3 regions of the Faecalibacterium longum genome follow, and region 3 is predicted to be linked to each of the others. Evidence: predicted binding sites of a transcription regulator. Region 3 holds the regulator's gene; each other region holds the start of a gene.
The links. The regulator HrcA, encoded in region 3, represses chaperone genes, less so after heat shock. The targets are predictions, from matches to a motif close to TGTTAGCACTCNNNNNNNNNGAGTGCTAACA.
Positions count from the first base shown of each region.

Region 1: a site for HrcA is predicted at 1,445-1,475, ahead of AAAU26_RS12530 (co-chaperone GroES). Genes of this name have one in related genera too.
Region 2: a site for HrcA is predicted at 2,019-2,049, ahead of AAAU26_RS12685 (Hsp20/alpha crystallin family protein). Genes of this name have one in related genera too.

Region 1 covers NZ_JBBNIH010000170.1:42,984-47,219, forward strand. Annotated here, with positions in the region: gene groL (chaperonin GroEL) at 1-1,035, opposite strand, end outside; gene AAAU26_RS12530 (co-chaperone GroES) at 1,089-1,373, opposite strand; gene bilQ (bilirubin utilization transcriptional regulator BilQ) at 1,795-2,208, shown strand; gene bilR (bilirubin reductase) at 2,208-3,335, shown strand; gene bilS (flavodoxin family protein BilS) at 3,395-3,886, shown strand; gene AAAU26_RS12550 (diacylglycerol/lipid kinase family protein) at 3,989-4,236, opposite strand, start outside.
Region 2 covers NZ_JBBNIH010000170.1:73,380-77,615, reverse strand. Annotated here, with positions in the region: gene AAAU26_RS12700 (hypothetical protein) at 1-661, shown strand, start outside; gene AAAU26_RS12695 (helix-turn-helix domain-containing protein) at 784-1,263, opposite strand; gene AAAU26_RS12690 (sigma-70 family RNA polymerase sigma factor) at 1,290-1,769, opposite strand; gene AAAU26_RS12685 (Hsp20/alpha crystallin family protein) at 2,186-2,656, shown strand; cyclic di-GMP riboswitch class I at 3,019-3,114, shown strand; gene AAAU26_RS12680 (EAL domain-containing protein) at 3,208-4,236, shown strand, end outside.
Region 3 covers NZ_JBBNIH010000167.1:45,440-49,675, reverse strand. Annotated here, with positions in the region: gene dnaK (molecular chaperone DnaK) at 1-202, opposite strand, end outside; gene AAAU26_RS12185 (nucleotide exchange factor GrpE) at 295-921, opposite strand; gene hrcA (heat-inducible transcriptional repressor HrcA) at 918-1,991, opposite strand; gene AAAU26_RS12175 (stage V sporulation T C-terminal domain-containing protein) at 2,181-2,723, opposite strand; gene AAAU26_RS12170 (aminoacetone oxidase family FAD-binding enzyme) at 2,873-4,120, shown strand; gene AAAU26_RS12165 (alanine/glycine:cation symporter family protein) at 4,168-4,236, opposite strand, start outside.

The DNA.
Region 1 (4,236 bases), on a different contig from region 3:
GATGCGGGATGCGATAGCGTCCTTGTCGCCAGCGCCGCCCACGATGGTGGTGTTCTCCTTGGTGACCTTGACCTGACGGGCATGACCCAGCATGTCAACGGTAGCGTCCTTCAGCTCATAGCCGAGGTCTGCAGAGACAACCGTGCCGCCGGTCAGGGTAGCAATATCCTGCAGCATCTCCTTGCGGCGGTCGCCAAAGCCGGGAGCCTTGACAGCCACGACGTTCAGGGTGCCGCGCAGGCGGTTGACGATGAGGGTGGACAGAGCCTCGCCCTCGATGTCCTCGGCCACGATGAGCAGCTTCATGCCGTTCTGCATGACCTGCTCCAGCAGAGGAACGAGGTCCTGAATGACGCTGATCTTCTTATCGGTGATGAGGATGGCGGCATTGTCCAGAACAGCCTCCATCTTGTCGGTATCGGTGACCATATAGGGGGTCAGGTAGCCGCGGTCGAACTGCATACCTTCGACGATCTCGTTGTAGGTCTCGGCAGTGGTCTTGTTCTCCTCGATGGTGATGACGCCGTCGGAAGTGACCTTCTCCATCGCCTCGGCGATAAGACGGCCGATCTCGGGGTCGCCTGCAGAGATGGTGCCGACGCGGGCGATGTCGTTGGAGTCCTTGACCTTCTGGCTGTGTGCCTTGATGGTCTCGACGGCCTTAGCGACAGCCTTGGTCATGCCGCGGCGGATGTCCATCGGGTTTGCACCGGCGGTGACATTCTTCATGCCCTCGGTGACCATAGCCTGTGCCAGAACGGTCGCGGTGGTGGTGCCGTCGCCTGCGGCGTCGTTGGTCTTGGTAGCGACCTCACGCACCAGCTGTGCGCCCATGTTCTCGAACTCGTCCTTCAGCTCGATTTCCTTTGCGATGGTCACACCGTCGTTGGTGATGACGGGGGCGCCGAACTTCTTGCTCAGCACCACGTTGCGGCCCTTGGGGCCGAGGGTGATCTTAACAGTATCTGCCAGAGTGTCGATACCGGCACACAGTGCCTTGCGGGCTTCCTCGCCCTGCTTGATCTGCTTAGCCATATTTTATCGCTCCTTCGTAAAAGCTTGATTATCCCAGTGTGAGGGAAAGACGCTTACTCCACGATGGCCAGAATGTCGGCCTGACGCACGATGGTGCATTCTTCGCCGTCCACCTTGACCTCGGTGCCGGAGTACTTGCTGGTGAGCACCTTGTCGCCCACCTTGACAGTCATCTTGACTTCCTTGCCGTCCACGACACCGCCGGGGCCAACGGCCACGACCTGTGCCACCTGGGGCTTCTCTTTAGCGCTGCCGGTCAGGATGAGGCCGCCCTTGGTGGTCTCCTCAACCTCAACAGTCTTGATAACAACACGGTCTGCAAGAGGAATGATCTTCATCGTTCTTGCCCTCCTATTATAAATATAAAAGATAAACTGTTTTATGTCCCGGGGGCTTTGCCCTTCCGGTTGTTTAGCACTCTTTTTCCTTGAGTGCTAAATGTATTGTACTCATCTTGGAGTCAAAAATCAAGGGGTTTTGCAAATTTCTTTGTTAAGTTTTTATGTCCTTTCCATGAGCCATGTTCTTTTTGCCCTCGCCATGTACGAACAATGTACGATCCATCTACCTTTCAGATAACAAAAAACGCACCCGTCATAAGACCAGTGCGTTAAACTATAGGGGGATCATCTCTCTATTTGGGCAATTCCGGTTCACCTTCATATTTTCGCTCCGAAACACAGTGCAGTCAAAACACTTGACTTTGTCAAGTAACAGTGCTATAATGCTTTCCATTCAAAAGCAGAAGGAGTTGACGAAATGGAGCCCTCCACGGTATCTTCCTGCATTCTGACCCTGCACAGAGAGTTTGCCGCTTACACAACCCAGCGGTTACAGGAACTGGGTCTGAGCTTCGGGCTGATATATTTTGTCATTTATGTAGGAAAGCATCCGGATTGTACGCCTTCGGAACTGACCAAAGATCTTCATCTGGATTGGGGCCACTCCCAGCGCAGCCTGAACAAGCTGGCCGAAGACGGCTTTCTGACGAAAGAAAAGAATGGGCGCAGCTACCACCTGAAGCTGACCCAGAGGGGTGAAAACGCCTTTGTGGTCTGTCATCAGGTCTTTATCGACTGGGATGCGCAGAGTCTGGGCGGACTGACAGCGCAGGAGCGGCAGCAGCTGCTGACATTACTGCAAAAAGCAGTGCAAAAGAAAGTGTGCAAATGATGTACGAAACGATCTTGAGTCCGATCCATTATGGTGGGATGCAGCTGAAAAACCGCATCATTTTTGCGCCGACAACATTCGGGCTGTCGGATGAAGAATACCTTGCAAAGATCCGTGCCATTGCACAGGGCGGCTGTGCCATGATCATCGTGGGCGATGTCCCGGTGGGCAAAAGCAAATTTGAAAAATCTCTATTTGACCCCAAAGGCTTTGCATTCTACCAGCAGGTCGTGAAAATCGCCCATGCTGCGGATTGCAAAGTCTGTGCCCAGCTGCACCAGAGCGATTCCAACCTGCTGGCCCTGTTCAAGTACATTCCCGGCGTCCTGCTGAAGAAGATCACTCCGGATCAGCTGCGGGAAAAACTGAACGCCGAAGTCGCTCCTTACATTACAAAGATGTCCAAACGGAAGATCCGGACCATCATCAGCGGGTTTGGAAAAGCGGCGGTGCTGGCAAAACAGGCCGGTTTTGATATGATGCAGGTGCATGGCGACCGGATGTGCGGCAGTTTCAGTTCGGCCATCTTCAACCACCGCACCGACGAATACGGCGGCAGCGCAGAAAACCGCGCCCGTTTTGCGGCGGAAGCGGTCTCGGCTGTCCATGCGGCGGTTCCGGGGATGCCCATTGATTACAAGCTGGCCGTCCGGCAGGAAAACCCGCACTTTGGCAATGCCGGTGTGGTGGAAGAAGAACTGCCGGTGTTCGTTCCGCTGCTGGAGCAGGCGGGTGTGACCAGCTTCCATGTAACGCTTGCAAACCATTCCGCATTGGAAAACACCATCCCGCCCGCCGATCATCCCTATTTCAGCCAGCCGGGATGCTTCCTCAAATTCTGCGATGAGGTGCGGCAGTACACCGAGCTGCCCATCTGTGGTGTCGGTGGTCTGAACGACCCGGATCTTGTGGAGCAGCAGCTCGCCAGCGGACGCATCCAGTGCGCCGCCATGAGCCGCCAGCTTCTGGCAGACCCAGATTGGGTGAACAAGCTGAAAAACGGGCAGGCAAAACAGATCCACCGCTGTCTCCGCTGCAACAAGAAGTGTCTGGGCGGGCTGACGGCACATCAGGGAACTCACTGTGTTTATGATGCTTTGCGAGAAAAAGAAGCCAAAAACGCATAAACCTACCCGACAAAAAATCACGATATACTCAACAAAAAGACATTCACAAAGGAGAAGTTATGAGTTACGCGATCGTATACAGCAGCAAAACAGGCAACACAAAATTATTGGCAGATACGCTGCACGACTGCCTGCCGCAGGAAGGCTGCATTTATTTCGGCATCCCGGATCCTGCCGCCATGGAAGCGGACACCCTTTATGTGGGCTTCTGGACGGACAAGGGAAATGCCGATGAAAGCACTTTGGACTTTTTGAAGCAGCTGCACGGCAAAAACATCTTTCTCTTTGGCACTGCCGGCTTCGGCGGCAGTAAAGAATACTTTGATAAGATCTTGAAAAAGACGGAGCATTCGCTGGACAAGAGCAACACTGTTTTCGGCTGCTATATGTGTCAGGGCAAAATGCCGATGTCCGTACGCCAGCGGTACGAAGAGATGAAAAAGCAGCCGATCCATCTGCCCAATCTGGATGCCATGATCGAGAATTTTGACAAGGCTCTTTCTCACCCGAATGCGGATGATCTGGAGCAGCTGAAACAGGCTGTAAGATAACGGAAAAGGCGGCGGCTTCCCTTGACAAGGAAAGCCGCCGCCTTTGTTGATCATCCGATGAGCCCCTAAAGAAACGTGCAGGGCGCTTCTCATACTTTCATTTTACACGTTGGCACGCTGGGCCATGAACCGCTCATAGGCCGGTTTGGGCAGCAGGACGCGCCCGGCCAGCGGCTTGAGCTGCGCGGTGATGGCGTCGCAGGGAGCGCACTCGCCGTCGGCGGTCGCCACGATAGGGCCGCGTCCGTCTGCCGGGCGCAGGGAGACGCACTTTGCCCGGCGGTAGATGAAGTAGGGCTTTGCCTGTTCCGTCAGCTCACCGTTCCGGAAGTGCCTGCCGCTCTTATACA
Region 2 (4,236 bases), on a different contig from region 3:
AAACGCCCATCTTCTGGCAAATGACCTGTCTACGGGTGGCGTGTACCCCAAGGCGTGGGTGCGAAAAGAGGATGGCTTCTATCTTTACAAGGATGGTGGCAGGGAAGCGGTGGAACGTGAAGTGCTGGCAAGCAAAATCTGCCGGTGCTTTGACTGCCATCAGGTACTGTATGAGCAGGGGATGTTTGAAAATGAGCCGGTTTCTATCAGCAAAATCATGACATCTCAGCGATACAGTCTTGTGACCTATGCAGCCTATGACGTCTACTGCACGAACCATGATTGGAACACGCTGGATAAGATCTTAGAGTTGGATGCTCCCAGCTACTATATGATGAACATTCTGGATTATCTGGTGGGCAATACCGACCGTCATTGGGAAAATTGGGGTCTGCTGGTAGACAACGAAACCAATCAGCCCATCCGTCTGCACGACCTGATGGACTTCAACCGGGCGTTTCAGCAGTACGACACGCCAGAAGGCGCAAACTGTCTGACCGTGGGAAAACGCCATCTGAGCCAAAAAGATGCTGCAGTGGAAGCGGTGCGGAACATTGGACTGAACCAAGTCTGTCAGGTGGAGCATACCGTATTCTCCGAGCATCCGGCATGGAAAGCAACGTTTGAAGAACGACTGCGTGTTTTACGGAACGCCATGTAAGTCAGAGCGAATATCAGAATAATTGAAACAGAATGATTCCATAACGAAAGCCCGTCTGCGCTGCCACATATCGTGGCTTGCAGACGAGCTTTTTCGTTTGGCCGGAGAAAAATTACCATACCTCACATGCGAAGCATAGATGGAAAATCGGAACCAAGGTTTTCCACCAGATGGCAAAAGCACTTCTGACTGATGGTCTTTTGTCCGTTTTCCCAGCAGCGGATGCTTGTCCGGCTGACCTTTGCGTGGTCGGCAAGCTGCTGGCGATTCCAGCCTTTTGCCTCCCGGTATCTGCGGAGGAAGGCTCCGCCGCCCCGGTGCAGAAACAGGGTGTAGTCGTTCAGAACGTCCTCCACCGGGATGCCGTAAAGGGCGGCGAGCTTGTCCGCAATCTCCGGGGAGAAGCTCCGGCGGAAATTGCCGCTTTCCAGATCCTGATAGAGCCATTCCTCCATGCCCACCATGGCGGCAACCTCTTTTTGCAGCAAGTCAAGACCATAGCGGCACCAACGCAGACGGTCCCATGGGTTCGGGATGTCGGCGTAAGAGCGGTACATACGGTAGAACGCCTGCGTCTCTACGGTGGTGCGGGGGCCTGCCAAAGTTACCTGCAAGATGTATAGAGGGGTTAGACCACAACCCTCACATGACACCCTCTGAAGCAGAAAAAAGGAACCACTCTCTCGGCTCCAAAAAATCCATTTTGACGTAGATGCGTCATTGCGTGAAAGAGGTGGATTCTCTTTTCCATCCCAAAGTGCGCTGGGGAGAGGATAGCATTTTCGATGCACCGGCTGGCATAAGTGGAGAAGCGCGCCCGGCGGGTGGAGTCGAAGGTGTCTACGGCTTTCATCAGGCCAATGGTGCCGATGGAAATCAAATCGTCCTGCTCAGAGGGGAGAGCATAGTATTTCTTTGCGATGTGCGCCACTAAGCGCAGATTGTGGCGGATGAGCTTTTCCCGGGCGGATGAATCACCGGCCCGCAGATCGGCGAAGGCCCTGATCTCTTCCTGTGGACTCAGCGGGCGGGGGAAACTGCCCGCTTCCAGATGGAGCGCAAGCACGAGGAATTTGGACGCGAAAAATTGCAGCAGGGTCAACAGCATACGGAACACCTCCAAAACCGTTCTTCTATACAGTATGAACGGGGAGAGAGGGTTCAGAATCGTTTTCTGCTTATAGAAAGTGGTGGTCTATATGACAGGGGAGCAGAGCTATCGCTATTATAATGAGTTTCTCTGGCCGGACCGCTATGCTGACTGTGTGCCTGGCGCTTTTGCTGAATGAAGACGATGATACGACTGATTTTTGAAAAGATTGCATGAGATTTTATCAAAGTATTATTCTTTTGTGAATTTTAGCACTCTATGCTTGACAGTGCTAAAAACATGTGCTATAACTAAGCCGTGCTCAGGAGAGAGGGGCATGAGGGAGCCGCAAGGCTCCCGGGAAGACTCCGCTCCTGATGCACATCTCATAAATTTTTTGCCCGACCCGAACGCCGGGATTGGAGGAATGATTTATGTTTATGCCGACTATTTTTCATGAAAACCTGTTCGATGATTTCTTTGACCCGTTCTGGAACGATGGCGCGTTGGAGCGTGCGATGAACCGTGAAGAGCGTGAGACCTTCGGCAAGCGCGGTGCAAACATGATGAAGACCGATGTGAAGCAGACCGCCGACGGCAGCTATGACGTTGCTGTTGATCTGCCCGGCTGCAAGAAGGAAGACGTTCAGATGGAGCTGAACGACGGCTACCTGACCATTCAGGCCGTCCGCAGCCACTCCAATGACGAGAAGGATAAAGAGGGCCGCTACCTGCGCCGCGAGACTTTCTCCGGTACCTGCGCCCGCAGCTTCTATGTGGGTGACACCATGAAGAAGGAGGACATCCACGCAAAGTTTGAGGATGGCATCCTGCACATCATGCTGCCTGCACCTCAGCAGCAGAAGGCTCTGCCGGTCAATCCCAACCTCATTGAAATTGAATAATGCCTGTGCATCGGTGTGAGGAACACCGGTGCATAGAACTTGCCCCCGGAGAGCTGCCCAAGGCTCTCCGGGGGCTTTTTGCGTTCCGGCATCTTTTCGGCAGAGAAAAGCGTGGTAGAATAGAAACCAAATAGTACCGAATCTATCGCAAGTCAAGAAAATAACACAACATGATAACAGCATATTTGCGATATGCAATGCAACGCTGTTGCTGTTGCATTAAAAAGTTGAATTGCTAGTAAGTCTGCCAAAAGAGATTTTGTATTGACTTTGAACTTTAAGAATGGTATCATAAGCACTAGAATAAGGTGAGTAGTGCGTCTTTTGTAATCGTAAGGGTACTTTGCTCCTTTAATATAATTGAATTATCTGGGCAAACTTGATGTGAGTCAAGGACGCAAAGTTTGAAGCCTTCTGGAAGTTGTTTTATAAAACCAAAAGGTGGTTCGGCTGCAAAAGGATTTTCCCTTATTTTTGGGGAAGATACTATTGCAGCCTTTTTCTTTTTGCGCTTTCAATTTGTGTTTTCAATGGTGAGAAAGGATGGAAGTATGAGGCTGTTTTCCTACCTGTCTGTGGCAGTGCTGCTTGTGAGCGGTATTGTGCTCACAGCGTATTCTCCGGACCTGCTTTCCATGGTCATCGTCGGCTTTATGTGTATGATCACACTGGCGGGGTGCATCTATGGCCTTTTGCCGACGATCTCGTTTACGGGCGGACTGCTGAACGGACAGAACGGCATCCGCAAGGCATCCGGGACCGAAGGCAGCTCGGCGTGGGTCGCGGCGCTGCGGATCGAGCGCTTCTTCCAGCAGAAGCGGCTGGACAAGCTGTTTGGCGAGTACCGCGAGAAAGTGCAGCACCAGCGGGAGACGGGGCAGATCGTCAGCGACATCGATGAGGTCCTCAACGAGGATGTCCTTGCGCTGTACACATGGCGAGGCGTCATCGCCCAGATCCCCGGCACCCTGACGGGCCTCGGCATTCTGGGTACCTTCGTGGGTCTGCTGCTGGGCCTGCGGAACATCAGCTTCGTCACGGTGGAGGCTGCTCTGGGCAGCGTGCAGTCCATTCTGGCCGGTATCGATACGGCATTCTATACCTCCATCGCAGGCGTTATCCTGTCTATCCTGTTTAATATTATAAATAATGTATTGAGGAACATCATGAACCGCGAGACGGGACTGTTCCTCGAAGAGTTCCACAAGACGGTCATCCCCACCACGGACGAGCAGGCCCGCTACAGCAGCCGCCGCGAGGTGCGGCAGATCCTGGAACTGCTGGACCGTCTGCCCAAGAACACGGGCAATGGCGCTCTGACCGGCGAAGCCATGAGAGGAAATGGCGGCAACGAGCGCGTACTGATGCCGCAGATCCTGGACGGCCTGCGCAAGAACGAGTTCACCTTCTTCCTGCAGCCGCGGTATGAGCTGAACACCCGCAAGGTCATCGGTGCCGAGGCGCTGGTGCGCTGGAACCACCCGGTACTGGGCGTCGTTTCGCCCGCAGTGTTCATCCCGGTACTGGAAAGCAACGGCTATATCACGAAGCTGGACCAGTATATCTGGGAGGAAGTGTGC
Region 3 (4,236 bases):
AAGAAACGGTGTTCTCGGGGTTGGTGATGGCCTGACGCTTTGCGACCTGACCGACCAGACGGTCACCGGTCTTGGTGAAGCCAACAACAGACGGGGTGGTGCGGGCGCCCTCGGAGTTTGCGATGACGACGGGCTCGCCGCCCTCCATGACAGCCACGCAGCTATTCGTAGTACCAAGGTCAATACCAATGATTTTGCTCATAAATGAAGTCTCCTCTCAAAAGAACTTGTTTATCTCATGCTTAGATGTGAAGCGGATGTCTATATTCAAAACCCCTGCGGGTCTTTGCGGATCTACTCGGCCACCACGACGGTCGCGTGGCGGACGATCTTGTCGCCCAGCTTGTAGCCTTTCTGGTACACCGTGATGACGGTGCCGCTCTCCTGCCCGTCCGGGGCGGGGATCTGCTGGACGGCGTTCATGAAGTTGGGGTCAAAAGGCTTGCCCAGCGCCTCGATCTCCTCCACATGGAGGGCATCCAGTGCCTTGGCGGCTTTGTCCAGCGTCATAGTCACGCCCTTTTTGTAGTTCTCGTCGGTGGTGGGGGCGTTGGCTGCCATTTCCAGCGTGTCCAGGATGGGGATGATCTGGTTCACGGCGAAGGACACGCCATCGTTGAACTTCTGGTCAGCCTCGCGGGTGGAGCGCTTGCGGTAGTTCTCGTACTCCGCTGCCATCCGGAGCAGCTGGTCTTTGGCCTGTGCGGCGTTCTTCTCGGCTGCGTCGAGCTTTGCCTTTACGGCGTCCATCTCGCGTGCCTTCTTATTGAACCAGCCATCTTTCTTCTTGGCGTCTGCGGGTTCTGCCTCGGCCTCCTTCTCGGGGGCTGCGGCGGTCTCGGGCGCTTCCTGAGGTGCGGCTTCGGTCTCCTTTGCTTCCTGCTCGGGAGCTTCTGCCGTCTTTTTGGTCTCTTCGCTCATTCCAGATCCTCCTTATATATCACAGTCCGCCGGGGTGCGGCCATCTGCGGGGTGTCTTTTCGTTTACCGCTCATGCCCTCGCCAAGCTCGTCGGCGAAGAGGTGGAGCAGCGGCATCAGCTTCTGGAAGGGCATCCGGGTCGGCCCGATCAGGGCCACCGTACCCCACAGCCCGCCGCCTACCAGGTAGCGGTCGCTGACGATGCACAAGCCGGGGATCTGAGGTTCCAGATCCTCACCCAGCAGCACGCTCTCACTGCGGTCTGCCGGGGGTGCGATGATGTGGGCCGCCTGCTCTTCGTCGTTCAGCAGGGTGAGGATGTCGCCCACCTTGCCTTCGAGCTGCGGCCAGTTGAGCAGGTACTGCTCACCGCCCAGAAATACGTGGGGCTGTGCGGAATCCTGCAAAATCGCAGCGGCTGCGCTGATGACCGGAACCAGCTCCGGGTCGATTTGGCTGCACAGCTCTGCCAGCAGCCGGTTGGACAGGTCCACCGGCGCAACGAAGGTCAGGTTGCGGTTGAGCAGCGCGGCCAGCGCAGCGGCGTTCTCGCGGGAGAGGCCTGTGCGGACCCGCGCCACACGGGTGCGAACGTAGCCCGCCGTCGTGACGGCCAGCACAGCCGCCGCGCTGCGGCCCACCTGAACGACTTCGTAGTGGGCGACGCAGAGGTCTTCGGCACAGGGGGTGCTGACGGCTGCGGTGCAGCCGCTGATGGCGGCCAGCGCCTTTGCAGCGCCCTGTGCGAGCTTTTCCGGCTCATGGTCGAGGCTGGCGAAAACGGCTTCGACGCGGGCGCGGGTCACGCGGTCCAGCGGCTGGTCGTCCGTCAGCAGATTGTCGAGATAATAACGGTAGCCTTTGGCACTGGGGACACGGCCCGCGCTGGTGTGGGGCTGCTCCAGCAGACCCAGCTTGGTCAGCGCCGCCATTTCGTTGCGCAGCGTGGCGCTGGACACGGCCATATCAAAATAGTTTGCCAGCACACTGCTGCCCACAGGCTCGCCCTCGAGGCCATACAGCGCCACGATCGCCTGCAAGACTCGCTGCTTGCGTGCATCCATCGTCATAGCGCCTGCCTCCTTTTTGGCTTTCGTTTCTTTAGCACTCCATCTTCCTGAGTGCTAAGACCATTATAGCCAAAAATTTTTCCCTGTCAATAGCTTCTCGAAAAAGTTTATAAAGATTCATAATTCTGTCATAAACAAAAAAGGGAGCGCCTGCCAGAAACGCAGACGCTCCCTCTATTATAATAATGTTCACTCTTCCATCTGCTTTGCCAGGAACGCTGCCGCCACAGCCACAGCCTTCTGCTGGGCAGGGTCGGGCTGCTGGGTGCGGTCTTCGGCCAGCAGACCCACGGCCCCGGTGACATCCCCTGCCGCGATGATGGGCCACGCGCAAAGCAATGGCCGCAGCGAACCCTCGCAGGGCAGCAGGACATGCTCGGGGTCGCCCTCGCTGAGGTAGGGCTTGCGGGACTCCATCACCTTTTCCAGCGGCTGGCTGACGCTGCGGTCGGCAAGGTCGCGCCTCCCCGACCCGGCTGCGGCGAGGATGCGGTCACGGTCAGCCACGAAGGCCGTCAGGGCGAAGCTTCGGCTCAGCACCTCGGCGTACTGCACCGCCACCCCGTGCAGCTCCCCCACCGGGGAATACTTCTTAAAGATGACCTCGCCGTCGCCGGTGGTGAAGATCTCGAGGGGGTCGCCGCGGCGGATACGCTGGGTGCGGCGTATCTCCTTCGGGATGACCACCCGGCCCAGCTCATCGATGCGGCGGACGATTCCGGTTGCTTTCATCTGTGTACCATCCTTCCCATTCTGCATTTTCCCATGCTGTGTAGTTATTATGTGGAAGCGGCAGGGAAATATACACCTGCCCGTCCTGTGTTTGCCAAACAGGGGCGGCTATGATACAATAAATTTACTACAGAAAGGATGGGCAGAGGATGCAGCAGATTTTGATTTTGGGCGGCGGCGCAGCCGGTCTGGCCGCTGCGCTGGCGGCAGCACAGACCGCAGAGGGCCGCGCACACATCACCGTGCTGGACAAAAACGCGAAGGTGGGCAAAAAGCTTCTGGCCACCGGCAACGGGCGCTGCAATCTCGACAACCAGAACATCACGCCGGAGCGGTATTTCACCAGCAGTCCCAAAGCCTTGCGCCGCCTGCTGAGCGCCGTGGACGAGGCTGCGCCGCTGGCGTGGTTCGAGAGCCTCGGCCTCTACCCCCGCACCGACGAGGCCGGGCGGGTGTACCCGTATTCCAATCAGGCAGCGGACGTACTGGCCCTGCTGGAGCACCATCTGTCGAGACTGGGCGTCGAGGTGCGCACCGGCTGCACCGTCCAGAACCTGAGCCAGAGCCGGGGCGGCTATGCCGTCCAAATCGAAACAGAGGCAGGCCGCGAGACCCTGCGGGCCGACGCCGTCATCTGCGCCATGGGCGGTGATGCCGGCCCTCAGTTCGGCACCGATGGCTTCGGCACCCGGTTCGCCGCCCAGTGCAGCGGACGGATGGCCCCCCTCTATCCCTGTCTGACAGCCCTGCAGTGTGCTCATCCCCGCAAGTCGCTGGCCGGCATCCGGGCCAAGGGCTGCGCCAGCCTGCTGGACGGCGCAGATGGCCGCGTGCTTGCCCGGGAAACGGGCGAGGTGCAGTTCACCGAGTACGGGCTTTCGGGCATCTGCATCATGCAGCTTTCGGGTCTGTTGGCCCCGGGGCGCGGGCCGAAGCGGCCTATCGTGGCCCTCGACCTCTTCCCTGCTCTGAGTGAAACCGAGCTGGCCGCGCTGTTCGCCCAGCGGGTCGGACTATTGGGCAGCGAGGCGGCGGAGTTCTGGCTGGGCTTGCTGCCCGCAAAGCTGGGCCGGGCGCTCTGGTCCGATGCCGGTTTACCTGAAAACGCCCGCGCCCTGCCCGCCTCCGCGTGGCCGAAACTCGCCGCCACGGCCAAGTGCTGGCGGTTCGAGGGCTTGACGCCCTGCGGCTGGAAGCAGGCTCAGACCACCGGCGGCGGCCTGCTTCTGGACGAGGTAGAGGACGATTTCCAGTTCAAGGGTTGTCCGGGACTCTACTTCGTGGGCGAGACGCTGGACTGCGCCGGCAGCTGCGGCGGCTACAACCTCCACTGGGCCTTCGGCAGCGGCATCATCGCCGGGCGGGCGGCGGCAAAGCTTCGCAAAAAGAAGAAGTAAACCAGCAAGCCCCCGGAAGGTCGCCTTCCGGGGGCTTGCTTTTTGTGTTATTTGTTTGCGGCCTTATCCAGCTCCGCCTCCTCGGCGGCAGCCTCGGCCTCTTCTTCCTTCTGATA